4 regions of the Comamonas humi genome follow, and region 3 is predicted to be linked to each of the others. Evidence: predicted binding sites of a transcription regulator. Region 3 holds the regulator's gene; each other region holds the start of a gene.
The links. Region 3 encodes sigma-54, which starts transcription at its own class of promoters, with help from an activator protein. Its sites were predicted from a motif close to TGGCANGNAANCTGCTTT; they were not measured.
Positions count from the first base shown of each region.

Region 1: a site for sigma-54 is predicted at 1,938-1,955, ahead of glnA (glutamine synthetase family protein). Genes of this name have one in related genera too.
Region 2: a site for sigma-54 is predicted at 1,498-1,515, ahead of urtA (urea ABC transporter substrate-binding protein). Genes of this name have one in related genera too.
Region 4: a site for sigma-54 is predicted at 1,704-1,721, ahead of ACYVKR_RS21130 (TorF family putative porin). Genes of this name have one in related genera too.

Region 1 covers NZ_BAAGSH010000018.1:239,301-242,505, reverse strand. The annotation lists gene ACYVKR_RS19225 (sterol desaturase family protein) at 1-147, shown strand, start outside; gene ACYVKR_RS19220 (EI24 domain-containing protein) at 161-1,030, shown strand; gene ACYVKR_RS19215 (competence/damage-inducible protein A) at 1,027-1,863, shown strand; gene glnA (glutamine synthetase family protein) at 2,005-3,205, shown strand, end outside.
Region 2 covers NZ_BAAGSH010000010.1:5,459-8,663, forward strand. The annotation lists gene urtB (ABC transporter permease) at 1-17, opposite strand, end outside; gene urtA (urea ABC transporter substrate-binding protein) at 176-1,447, opposite strand; gene ACYVKR_RS12705 (DUF4198 domain-containing protein) at 1,582-2,301, opposite strand; gene ACYVKR_RS12710 (TonB-dependent receptor) at 2,322-3,205, opposite strand, start outside.
Region 3 covers NZ_BAAGSH010000005.1:68,329-71,533, forward strand. The annotation lists gene lptB (LPS export ABC transporter ATP-binding protein) at 1-437, shown strand, start outside; gene ACYVKR_RS04660 (RNA polymerase factor sigma-54) at 466-2,001, shown strand; gene ACYVKR_RS04665 (DUF1329 domain-containing protein) at 2,134-3,205, shown strand, end outside.
Region 4 covers NZ_BAAGSH010000019.1:203,799-207,003, reverse strand. The annotation lists gene amt (ammonium transporter) at 1-489, opposite strand, end outside; gene ACYVKR_RS21135 (P-II family nitrogen regulator) at 557-895, opposite strand; gene ACYVKR_RS21130 (TorF family putative porin) at 920-1,663, opposite strand; gene ACYVKR_RS21125 (hypothetical protein) at 1,772-1,927, opposite strand; gene ACYVKR_RS21120 (YifB family Mg chelatase-like AAA ATPase) at 1,926-3,205, shown strand, end outside.

The sequences.
Region 1 (3,205 bases), on a different contig from region 3:
GGCACGGCCAATTTCGACCTGCGCTACGACCCCACCGGCGTGCGCGACCAGGTGCAGCCCGGCCGCCAGGGCCGGCTGCGCGACTACGGCAGCGGCTTCTGGAGCCAACAGTGGCGCGGCATGCTGCGCCTGATCAACCGCGCTTGAGGAAAAGGACCATATGGCCAAGGGCTCGAACCTGATGCTGGACGCCTTCTGGCGTGCCGCCGCTTACTGCTTCCGCCCACCGGTGATCCTGCTGTCGCTGGTGCCGCTGCTGGTGATGCTGGTGGCCGTGGGCGGCTGGAGCTATTTCTTCTGGGGCGGCAGCGTGGCCGCGGTGGAGCAGTCCATCGAGGGGAGCCGCTGGCTGAGCACCGTGTTCGGCTGGTTCGGCAACAGCGGCTCGGCGGGCTTTGCGACCGCGGTGGCGCCCTTCGTCGTGCTGGTGCTGATGACGCCGGCGGCCGCCGTGCTCGCGGTACTGGTGATCGCCTTCCTGATGTCGCCGGCCCTGGTGCGCATGGTCACCGAGCGGCGCTTCGCGCAGCTCGAGAAGAAGCACGGCACCGGCCTCGTGGCCAGCGTGCTGTGGGCGCTGTCGGCCACGCTGCTGGCCGGCATCGCCTTCGTCGTCACCATTCCGCTGTGGCTGATTCCGCCGCTGGTGCTGATCGTGCCGCCCGTCATCTGGGGCTGGCTGACCTACCGCGTGATGAGCCTGGACGCGCTGGCCGAGCATGCCAGCAAGGCCGAGCGCGACGCCATCCTGCAGCGTCACCGCTGGCCACTGCTGCTGATGGGCGTGATCACCGGCTACATCGGCATCGCGCCCAGCATCGTCTGGGCCTCGGGCATCATCTTCACCGTCGGCTTCGTCGTGCTGGTGCCGCTGGCGATCTGGATCTACGCGCTGACCTTCGCGTTCTCGTCGCTGTGGTTCATCCATTTCTGCTTGGCGGCGCTGCAGCAGATGCGCGCCGACGCGAGCCCGGCCATCGAAGTGCCGGCGCGCGAGATTCCTGCACCGCAACTGCCTCCATCCCCATGAGCTACCGTTTTTCCGTCCTCATCATCGGCGACGAGATCCTGTCCGGCAAACGCCAGGACGGGCACCTGGCCAAGGCCATCGAGATCCTGGCCGAACGCGGCCTGCAGCTCACCGGCGCCGAGTACGCCGGCGACGACCTACCGGGCATCGCCGCGCGGCTCGAGCGCCTGTTCGCCAGCGGCGACCAGGTGTTCAGCTTTGGCGGCATCGGCGCCACGCCCGACGACCACACCCGCCAGGCCGCGGCCCTGGCGCTGGGCCAGCCGCTGGCCCTGCACCCACAGGCGGCCGAGCGCATCCGCGAGCGCATGCAGGACATGGCGCGTGACAAGGGCGAAGCCTTCGACCCCGAGCGCGCCGACAACCGCCAGCGCCTGCAGATGGGCGTGTTCCCCGCGCAGGCCCAGATCATCGAGAACCCGTACAACAAGATCCCCGGCTTCAGCTGCGCCGGCGCGACAGTGAACGGTGTGGGCGGCTGGGTCCACTTCCTGCCCGGCTTTCCGGTCATGGCCTGGCCGATGATGGCCGCCGTGCTCGACGCGCGCTACCGCGACGCCTTCCACCTGCAGGCGGTGACCGAGCGCTCCGTCAAGGTCTATGGCGCGATGGAGTCGGCGCTGACGCCGTGGATGGTGGAGCTGGAGGCGCAGTTTCCGGCCGTGAAGGTGTTCAGCCTGCCCTCGGTGGGCCACGCCGGCGAAGAGGCGCACATCGAGCTAGGCGTGAAGGGCCCGCCCGAGGCCGTGGCGCAAGCCTGGCCGGTACTGCAGGGCAGGCTGCATCAAAATGGTGCAAGAATGAGCGCCGAAATGGTGCGTGAAATCCGATAAACCGAAATTACCGAAATTTGCACCATATCGGTGCAAATGCAGACTGCAAGTGCCGGCAAAGACAGTCATCAGGCTGGCACGCAATCTGCTTAAGATACCGCGTACGATTTTCAACCGAGCACATTTCTTTTGGAGAATTCGATGGCCAAGACCGTTGCAGATGTGATCAGCATGGTGCAAGAGAACGAAGTCAAGTTCGTGGACTTCCGCTTCACCGATACCCGCGGCAAGCAGCAGCACGTGACCGTGCCCGTGTCGCACTTTGACGAAGACAAGTTCACCTCGGGCCACGCATTCGACGGTTCGTCCATCGCCGGCTGGAAGGGCATCGAAGCCTCCGACATGCAGCTGATGCCCGACCCGAGCACGGCCGTGATCGACCCCTTCTTCGAAGAGCCGACCCTGGTGCTGACCTGCGACGTGATCGAGCCGGGCGACGGCAAGGCCTACGACCGCGATCCGCGTTCCATCGCCAAGCGCGCCGAAGCCTACCTGAAGGCCTCCGGCCTGGGCGACACCGCCTTCTTCGGCCCCGAGCCCGAGTTCTTCCTGTTCGACGGCGTGCGCTGGAGCACCGAGCCGAACAACACCTTCTACGAGATCGAAGAGTACGAAGCCCCCTGGAACACCGGCTCCAAGCTCGACGGCGGCAACCGTGGCCACCGTCCCACCGTCAAGGGCGGCTACTTCCCCGTGCCCCCGGTCGACAGCACGCACGACATGCGCGCCGAGATGTCGCTGGTGCTCGAAGCCGTGGGCATTCCGGTCGAAGTGTTCCACCACGAAGTGGCGGGCGCCGGCCAGAACGAGATCGGCACGCGTTTCTCCACGCTGGTGGAGCGCGCCGACTGGACCATGCTGCAGAAGTACGTGATCCACAACGTGGCCAACGCCTACGGCAAGACCGCCACCTTCATGCCCAAGCCCTACCACGGCGACAACGGCTCGGGCATGCACGTGCACCAGTCCGTGTGGAAGGACGGCAAGAACCTGTTCGCCGGTGACGGCTACGCCGGCCTGTCGGACTACGCGCTGTACTACATCGGCGGCATCATCAAGCACGCCCGCGCGCTGAACGCCATCACCAACCCCGGCACCAACAGCTACAAGCGCCTGGTGCCGCACTTCGAAGCCCCGGTGAAGCTGGCCTACTCGGCCAAGAACCGCTCGGCCTCGATCCGTATCCCCTACGTGGCCAACCCCAAGGGCCGCCGCGTCGAAGCCCGCTTCCCCGATCCGCTGATGAACCCCTACCTGGGCTTCGCAGCGCTGCTGATGGCCGGCCTCGATGGCGTGGAAAACAAGATCCACCCGGGCGAAGCCGCCACCAAGGACCTGTACC
Region 2 (3,205 bases), on a different contig from region 3:
ATGCGCAGGATTTTCATAGTCAGATCAGTACTTAAGGCTTATGTAGAAAGCGCTGGCAGCTATGGTTTTTCTCCCTCTCCCGCCGGGAGAGGGTTGGGGTGAGGGCCAGCGGCACCTACCAGGCACAGGCCGCCCCTCACCCAGCCGCTCCCCAACGGGGAGAGGAGCCATGCGGTCAGGAACTGCTCTTGCCGTCGGGTTCATCCTTCTTCTTGTCATTGCCTTCGATGAAGGGGCTCCAGGGCTGGGCCTTGATCGGGCCCTTGGTCTTCCAGACCACGCTGAACTGGCCGTCGGCCTTGATCTCGCCCACCATCACGGGCTTGTGCAGGTGGTGGTTCTTCTCGTCCATCTTCACGCTGAAGCCGTCGGGCGCGGTGAAGGTCTGGCCAGCCATCGCGGCGATGACCTTGTCGGTATCGGTGCTCTTGGCCTTTTCCACGGCCTGCTTCCACATGTGGAGGCCGATCCAGGTGGCTTCCATCGGGTCGTTGGTCAGCGGCTTGTCCTTGTGGCCGGCGATGTTCTTGGCCTTGGCGTAGTCGCCCCACTGCTTGATGAAGGCGGTGTTGGTGGGGTTCTTCACGCTCATGAAGTAGTTCCACGCGGCCAGGTGCCCGACCAGGGGCTTGGTGTCCACGCCGCGCAGTTCCTCCTCACCCACGCTGAAGGCCACCACCGGCACGTCCTTGGCCTTGAGGCCGGCATTGCCCAGCTCCTTGTAGAAGGGTACGTTGGAGTCGCCGTTGATGGTGGAGATCACCGCCGTCTTGCCGCCGGTGGAGAACTTCTTCACATCGGCCACGATGGTCTGGTAGTCGCTGTGGCCGAAGGGCGTATAGGTCTCCAGGATGTCGGCGTCCTTCACACCCTTGCTCTTGAGGAAGGCGCGCAGGATCTTGTTGGTGGTGCGCGGGTACACGTAGTCGGTGCCCAGCAGCACGAAGCGCTTGGCGCCGCCGCCCTCCTTGCTCATCAGGTACTCGACGGCCGGAATGGCCTGCTGGTTGGGCGCGGCGCCGGTATAGAAGACGTTCTTGGACAGCTCCTCGCCCTCGTACTGCACGGGGTAGAACAGCAGGCCGTTGTTCTGCTCGAACACCGGCAGCACCGACTTGCGCGACACGCTGGTCCAGCAGCCGAAGACCACGGCCACCTTGTCCTGCGTGATGAGCTGCTTGGCCTTCTCGGCGAACAGCGGCCAGTTCGAGGCCGGGTCCACCACCACGGGTTCGAGCTTCTTGCCCAGCACGCCGCCCTTGGCGTTGATGTCGTCGATGGCCATCAGCACCGTGTCCTTGAGCACGGTCTCGGAGATCGCCATGGTGCCCGAGAGGCTGTGCAGCACCCCGACCTTGATGGTGTCCGCAGCCAGCGCCTGCGAGCACAAGCCCAGGCCCAGGGCCATGGAGGCAGCCAGTGTAGTGAGGGTTCCGCGACGATTCATTTCAGCACTCCCAGAAGGATTGGTCCGGTCACATTGACCGCAGGCCTTGAAGTGCAATTACCGTGCCAGCGCAAATCCGCGGCCTGGGCGCTTTTTCCGCACCAGCACGGTGCCTGTGCACCAGAAGCGGACATTCAATGCGCGGCAAAGCGCAGCAGGTACTCGTAGCTGTTCTCGGTGGTGCGCGCATCGCCCTGCACCGGCACGCGCAGGATCGCCTGCAAGGTATTGGTGCCCGGTGCCGGCACCACGGTGGCCAGGCCCTGCGCGTCGCTGGTCACGGGCGAGCCGTGCTCGCCCCAGCTCAGGCGCACGCCGGCTCGGGGCTGGCCATCCAGCAGTACCAGCAGCTTGAGCGGCTGTCCCGCCTGGGGCTGGCGGCCCTGCTGGGGCACGAGTTCGAACGTCTGGCCCAAAGGCTTTTGCATTACCGCGCCCCACTGCACCACGGTCTTGTGGAACTTGCGCGCATGCACGCCGCGCACGGCACCGGGGTTGCGGTCCATGGGCAGGGGCTGCATCTGCGCATCGCCGCCCGGGGTGCTGAAGAAGCCGTTGTCCAGTTCCACGGCGATCAGCGCGGCCCGCGCATCGGGCTGGATGCGGATGCCATCGGCCAGGCGCTGCACCTGGCTGTCCACGGCGCGGCCGCGCAGGTCGTAGGCGTGCACGCGCTGCAGCTTGGCGGGGTCGAAGGGCTCGACCTGGCCCTCGTGGCCGCCGAACTGCATCACATAGCCGCCCTGCGCATCGGGCTCCAGCCACACGTTGTGCGCCTGCGCGGTGCAGGCCAGCAGCAAGGCGCCGAAGGCCGTGGCGCGCAGAAGAATCGAAGAACGAGAGAGAAGCGACATGGAGGTCCTTTGTTGCTGATTCATAGCGAGACCTGCAGACCCAGTTGCAGCGTGCGCGGCGCGCCGGGCGCCACCAGGCGCTCGCCGCCGATCAGGGCCGTGGTGCTGGCGTAGCGTGCATTGCCGGCATTGCGCAGCCACAGGCTGAGGCTGGCGTTGCGGGCCACACCGGCGGGCAGGCGGTATTGCAGGCCGATGTCTGCCCAGTGGTAGGCGCCGGCCCATTCGGTGTTGGCCGCGTTCAGCGTGCTGCGGCCCACATGGCGCAGCACGGCGTGCACGCTCAGGTCGGCACGCGGGCTCCAGCGCGCATGCACGGTGCTGGTGGTGCCGGGCACGCCGCTGACCTGGCGCCCGAGCAGCGTGGCATCGGCGTTCTGCGTGACCCGCGAGCGCGCGCGGCCCCAGGCCCATTCAAAGTGCCAGTCGCTGCGCGGCAGCCAGTGCAGTTGCAGCTCGGCGCCCTGGCGCAGCGTGGCGCCGAAGTTCTCGTACTCGCCCGGCGCCGTGTTGCGGATTTCCTGGCTCGACGTGATGCGGTAGACGGCGGCATCCACCAGCCACTGCGCCGAGGGCTGCCACTGCAGGCCCAGCTCGGCCTGGCGAAAGATGTTGGATTCCAGCTCGCGCGCGCCCAGCGCGTACTTGGCAAAGTCGCTGGGCAGCGCAAAGCCCTCGGCCCAGCTGGCCCGCAGCGCCGTGCGCGCATCGAGCTGCGCCCGCAGGCCCAGCTTGGGGCTGGCATGGCTGCGGCTGGCCATGCGCCCGCAGGGGTCGTCGCCGGCCTCGGGCCCCAGCGGGCGGCAGTGGCCCGTGAAGCGGTCCCAGCGCAGCGCAGCCGTGGCATGCAGCCAATCGTTGGCCTGCCAGCCGGCCTGGCCGTAGGCCGCCGTGTTGTCGAGCC
Region 3 (3,205 bases):
TGCTCGAGCTGCAGCGCGACGAGGCGGGCCGCCCGCTGGCGCGCAGCGAGATCGAGCGCCGCCTGACCTCGCTGCTGCAGGAGCTGCGCGTGGAGCACCTGCGCGAATCGCCGGCCCTGGCGCTGTCCGGCGGCGAGCGCCGGCGCGTGGAAATCGCCCGGGCGCTGGCCACGCAGCCGCGCTTCATCCTGCTGGACGAGCCCTTCGCCGGCATCGACCCGATCGCGGTGATCGAGATCCAGCGCATCGTCGGCTTCCTGAAGGACCGCGGCATCGGCGTGCTCATCACCGACCACAACGTGCGCGAGACCCTGGGCATCTGCGACCACGCCTGCATCATCAGCGACGGCCGGGTGCTGGCGCAGGGCACGCCGCAGGAGATCGTCGAGAACGCCGACGTGCGCCGGGTGTACCTGGGCGAACACTTCCGCATGTGACTCCCGAACAGGTCTTCGAGTCGTGTCCATGATGCCCGGCCTGTCGCTCAAGGTTTCGCAGAGCCTGACGCTGACCCCCCAATTGCAGCAATCCATTCGGCTGCTGCAGCTGTCCACCCAGGAGCTGCAGCAGGAAGTGGAGCAGATGCTCGACGAAAACCCGTTCCTGGAGCGGGCCGAAGACGAGGCCGATGCACCCGCCGAGCGCGAGCCGGCAGCGAACGAGGCTGCTTCTGATTTTGTAGCTGATGGCGCTTATGAATCAAGCGCCACAGCCGAATTTGATACAGAACCCGTGGCCGAGGTCAGCGCCGAGGCCCTGCCCTGGGAAGGCGACGACGGCCGCGATACCGCCGCCGAGGACTGGGGCGGCGACATGCCGGCGCGCGGCGCCGGCACCGACGACGAGGACTATTCGGCCCTCGACCACACCCACGCCCACGAGTCGCTGCAGGACGTGCTGCACCGCCAGGCGCTGGCGCTGCGGCTGTCGGCCGAGGATCGGGCGGCGCTGTACTTTTTGATCGAATCGCTCACCGACGATGGCTACCTCGAGGAGTCGCTTGCCGAGCTGGCCGAAGGCCTGGTCGACGCCAGCGATGCCGAGGCGCTGGACGAGGCGCTGCACCACCTGACGGTGGCGCTGCGCCTGCTGCAGAGCCTGGACCCGGTGGGCGTGGGCGCGCGCAACCTGCAGGAATGCCTGGTGCTGCAGCTCAAGGCGCTGCAGCGCGCGCAGGCCGGGCCCGCCGAGGCGCTGGAGACGGCCCTGCTGGTCTGCCACGAATCGCTCGACCTGCTGGCGCGCCGCGACGTGCGCAAGCTGGTGCAGCTCACCGGCTGCAAGGAGGCCGCGGTGCGCGAGGCCATGGCGCTGATCGCCGGGCTGGAGCCGCGCCCGGGCCGCCCCTATGCCAACGTGGAGCGCAACGTGATCGTGCCCGACGTGATCGTGCGCCCGGCCGCGGCCACGCGCGCCGGCCAGCCGCAGTGGCGGGTGCAGCTCAACCCCGAGGTGATGCCCAAGCTGCGCGTGCACGACGTCTACGCCAGCGCGCTGCGCGGCCACAAGGGCGGCCATGCCGGCATGCAGCAGCGCTTGCAGGAGGCGCGCTGGTTCATCAAGAACATCCAGCAGCGCTTCGACACCATCCTGCGCGTGTCGCAGGCCATCGTCGAGCGGCAGAAGAACTTCTTCGTGCACGGCGAGCTGGCCATGCGGCCCATGGTGCTGCGCGAGATCGCCGACGAGCTGGGCCTGCACGAATCGACCATCAGCCGCGTGACCACCGCCAAGTACATGGCCACGCCGCAGGGCACCTTCGAGCTGAAATACTTCTTCGGCTCGGGCCTGGGCACCGAGACCGGCGGCAGCGCGTCGAGCACGGCGGTCAAGGCGCTGATCAAGCAGCTGCTCGACGCCGAGAGCCCGGCCAAGCCGCTGTCGGACAGCAAGATCGCCGAGCTGCTGCAGCAGCAGGGCATCGAATGCGCCCGCCGCACCGTGGCCAAGTACCGCGAGGCGCTGCGGATTCCGCCCGCCAACCTGCGCAAGGCGCTGTAGCGCGCATCCGCGACAGCTCCGCGTTTACCCTAGTCCCATCGGACGATTCCCGGCTCTCCACCCGCTTCGAGAATGGGTTTCACTCGCCGCACCGTGTGCGGCTTCTCGACATTGGAAGAGGGATCCGAAGGAATGCAAGCAAGAAACAAGGGAACAGCGGCTGCGCTGTGCATGGGCCTGCTGGCGGCAGGCGCCGCGATGGCCAAGGTGCCGGCCGCCGAGGCGGATCGCCTGGGCAAGGACCTGACCTGCACCGGCGCGACCAAGGCCGGCAATGCCGACGGCAGCATCCCTGCCTTCACCGGCAAGATCCTGGGCGTGCCGCCCGGCGTGCAGTTCACCAAGTCGGTCGGCCAGTTCCAGCCCGACATCTATGCCGGCGAAAAGCCGCTGTTCGAGATCACGGCCGCCAACATGGCCCAGTACGCGGACAAGCTCAGCGAAGGCCAGAAGGCGCTGCTCGCCAAGTTCCCGGCCAGCATGCGCCTGCCGGTCTATCCCGGCCACCGCGATTTCCGCTACGACGATGCCGTCTGCGCCGTCGCCAAGCGCAATGCCACCGAGGCCGAGGTGGTCAGCGATGGCTACGGGGTCAAGGGCTTCATGGGCGCGCTGCCCTTTCCCTTCCCCAAGACCGGGGCTGAACTGCTCTGGAACACCATGATGCCCAGCCGCGCGTATACCGAGGAGGTGCTGCGCGATCTGGCCATCGTCAGCCCCAACGGCAGCACCGCCTGGGGACGCACCAACTACGTGCAGCTGAGCAACTACGACAGCCCCGCCAACCTGGGCAAGCCCGGCACCGCCACCGGCGACTACTACGCCTGGGTGACGAACTACACGCAGCTGCCCGAGCGCGAGAAAGGCAGCGTGGTGCTGTCCATCGAGCCCATGAATTTCGGCTCCCACAAGCGCCTGGCCTGGAACTACGATTCCGGCACCCGCCGCGTGCGCCAGCTGCCCGAGTTCGGCTTCGACCAGCCGTTGCCAGGCTCCAGCGGCAAGGTGCCGATCGACGCCGAGCGCCTGTTCAATGGCTCGCCCGAGCGCTACGAATGGAGCCTGCAGGGCAAGCGCGAGATGTTCATCCCCGCGAACACCTTCCGCCTGCACCAGCCGATCAAGTACGCCGACCTGCTCAAGACCGGCCACCTGAACCCCGACTACCGCCGCTACGAGCTGCGCCGCGTCTGGGTGCTGGAAG
Region 4 (3,205 bases), on a different contig from region 3:
GGACTGGTACGACACGAAGGCGAACTCCGGCACCGTGGGCATGGGGCCCGACAGCGTATCGGGCTTGATGCCCATCAGGAAGGCCTTCTCCAGCCCGCCGAAGAAGTTGCCCTCGCCCGCGAAGGTCAGCGAGTAGCCGTAGATGGCCCACAGCACGGTGATGAGCGCGAAGATGGTGAACACCTGCGCCAGCACCGAGAGCATGTTCTTGGCGCGCACCAGGCCGCCGTAGAACAGCGCCAGGCCGGGGATGACCATCAGCGTCACCAGCATGGCCGAGGTCAGGATCCACGCCGTGTCGCCCGCGTTCAGCGTGGGCGCGGCAGCCGGTGCTGCAGCAGCGGCATCGGCAACCGCTTCGGCAGCGGCAGCCACCGGTGCGGCGGCGGCCTGTGCGGCATCGGCCGCAGCGGCCGGATCGGCGGCCCAGGCACCCACGGCCACGGCGCCCAGCGCCAGCCCGGGAAGGAGGAGGAGTAGTTTTCGCATGGTGTTCACACCCTTTTGAATCAAATCAGGCTTTAAGGCAATAGAAATAAGCGGCAATAGCTATTATTTAAATAGCATTCACCCCAGTCTCGCCGGTGCGGATACGCACCACCTGCTCCAGCTGCGCAACAAAGATCTTGCCGTCGCCGATCTTGCCGGTGCGCGCCGCGCCCTCGATGGCCTCGATCACTCGGTCCACCAGGTCTTCGCTCACCGCGACTTCCAGCTTCACCTTGGGCAGGAAATCGACCACGTACTCGGCGCCGCGGTACAGCTCGGTGTGGCCCTTCTGGCGGCCGAAGCCCTTGACTTCGCTCACGGTGATGCCATTCACGCCGATGTCCGACAGCGCTTCGCGCACCTCGTCCAGCTTGAAGGGTTTGATCACGGCGGTCACCATTTTCATGGTCATGATGTGCTCCTCGAAAGATCAGAAAGTCTTGTTCAGGGCGACGATGGCGCGCCCCTTGTTCACCCAGCCGAAATAGCTGCGCTTGTTGGCCCCCACCCAGGCGGCACTGAGCGCGAAGCCGTCGCCCAGGTCGTAGGCGCCGCCCACGCTGTAGTCCACGTAGTTGGGCACGCCCAGGTCCTTGATGTCGCTGGAAAAGCGCGTGTAGCCCAGCGCCAGCTTCAGCGTCAGCTTGGGCGCGATCTCCTGCGCGTAGGCCACGTTCAGGTAGCCGGTGTTGCGGCCTTTCATCGATCCATCGATCTTGTTGCCGGCCCAGCCGAAATAGTCCTTGGACACGGTGTGCGAGTACTTCACCGTCAGCGGACCGTAGGTGCCGGCGCCGTACAGCTCGGTGGTGTTGCCCGTGCTGTTGCCGGGGTACACATAGGTCAGCGCGCCCACGTCCCAGTCCACGTCGGCCGCCTTGAACTTGTAGCCGCCGTAGAAGTCCATCTCGACCTTGTTGTTGTCGAGCCAGTTGACCATCGAGTTCCAGTTGCCCACATAGAAGCCCGAGTCGCCGAAGGCGTAGTCCACGCCGCCCTGCAGCGCCGGCTTGATGACCCGTGCATGCGCGGTGTTCTGGTCCTGCCCGCGGAACTTGTAGTTCGTCGTCAGCCCCAGGTTGGCCGACCACTGCGCGCTGGCCGCCATAGGCGCCAGTGCCACCAGGGCGGCCAGGGCCCAGTGCTTGCCGGTAGGTTTGTCGAACTTCGCCATCATTCACCCCTTTGCATCGTCTTGCTTGGATGGCTGTGGCAATGCAGGGAGCGTGCCATTTGAAGTAAAAATAACCCGCAATCCCCATCCAATAAGCGCAAGCAGCTATCAAATTTGCAAATTGACAACGCCTTTGCCAGCCCAACCCTTGCCATCGCCCGCGTTCTTGCCCATGCTTGTGCACAGCGGTGCACCAACACGCACCGGCGCAAATGCACCAACATGGTGCATCGATGGCAGAAAAAAACGCAGAGAGGGTTCCATGAGTCTTGCAATGGTGCAAAGCCGGGCGCTGGTCGGGCTGCAGGCGCACGCGGTGTCGGTGGAAGTGCATCTGGCCAATGGCCTGCCCAGCTTCACGCTGGTGGGCTTGGCCGATGTGGAGGTGAAGGAGGCGCGCGAGCGCGTGCGCTCAGCGCTGTCCAACAGCGGGCTGGAGTTTCCGCACAACAAGCGCATCACCGTCAACCTGGCGCCGGCCGACCTGCCCAAGGACTCGGGCCGCTTCGACCTGGCGATCGCCATCGGCATTCTCGCGGCCAGCGGACAGATCGACGGCACGCAACTCGCGCACTACGAGTTCGCCGGCGAGCTGTCGCTGTCGGGCGCGCTGCGGCCGGTGCGCGGCGCGCTCGCCGCCAGCATGGATCTGCACCAGCGCGGCCTGCCGGTGCGCCAGGTGCTGCCGCCGGGCAGTGCCGAGGAAGCCGCCCTGGTGCCCGGCGCCGAAATCTACCGCGCCGAACACCTGCTCGACGTGGTGCGCCACTTTGCGCTACAGCCTGAGGCCGATGCGCCCGCCGCCGATGGCTGGCGCCGGCTCACGCCGCCCACCGACCTGCCCGCGGGCGAGCATGCCGACCTGGCCGACGTCAAAGGGCAGACCGCCGCCCGGCGCGCGCTGGAGATCGCCGCCGCCGGCGGGCACAACCTGCTGATGCTGGGCGCCCCGGGCGCGGGCAAGTCCATGCTGGCGCAGCGCTTTGCCGGCATCCTGCCGGCGATGACCGTCACCGAGGCGCTGGAGAACGCCGCGCTGCACAGCCTGGCCGGGCGCTTCGATCCCGCGCGCTGGGGCCAGCGCAGCACCCAGGCGCCGCACCACACCGCCAGCGCCGTGGCCCTGGTGGGCGGCGGCAGCCCGCCGCAGCCCGGGGCGATCTCGCTGGCCCACCGGGGCATCCTGTTTCTGGACGAGTTGCCGGAGTTTCCCCGTGCCGCGCTCGAGGCGCTGCGCGAGCCGCTGGAGACCGGCCACATCACCATCGCGCGCGCCGCGCGGCAGGCGCAGTTTCCGGCGCGCTTCCAACTGATCGCGGCGATGAACCCCTGCCCCTGCGGCTTCCGCGGCTCTCGCCAGCGCGCCTGCCGCTGCACGCCCGACCAGGTGGCGCGCTACCAGTCGCGCATCAGCGGGCCGCTGCTCGACCGCATCGACCTGCACCTCGAAGTCGCGCCGCTGCCGCCCGACGAGCTGCTGCATGCGCCGGCAGGCGAGCCCTCGGCCGCAGTGCGCGCCCGCGTGGTCGCCGCCCGGGCACG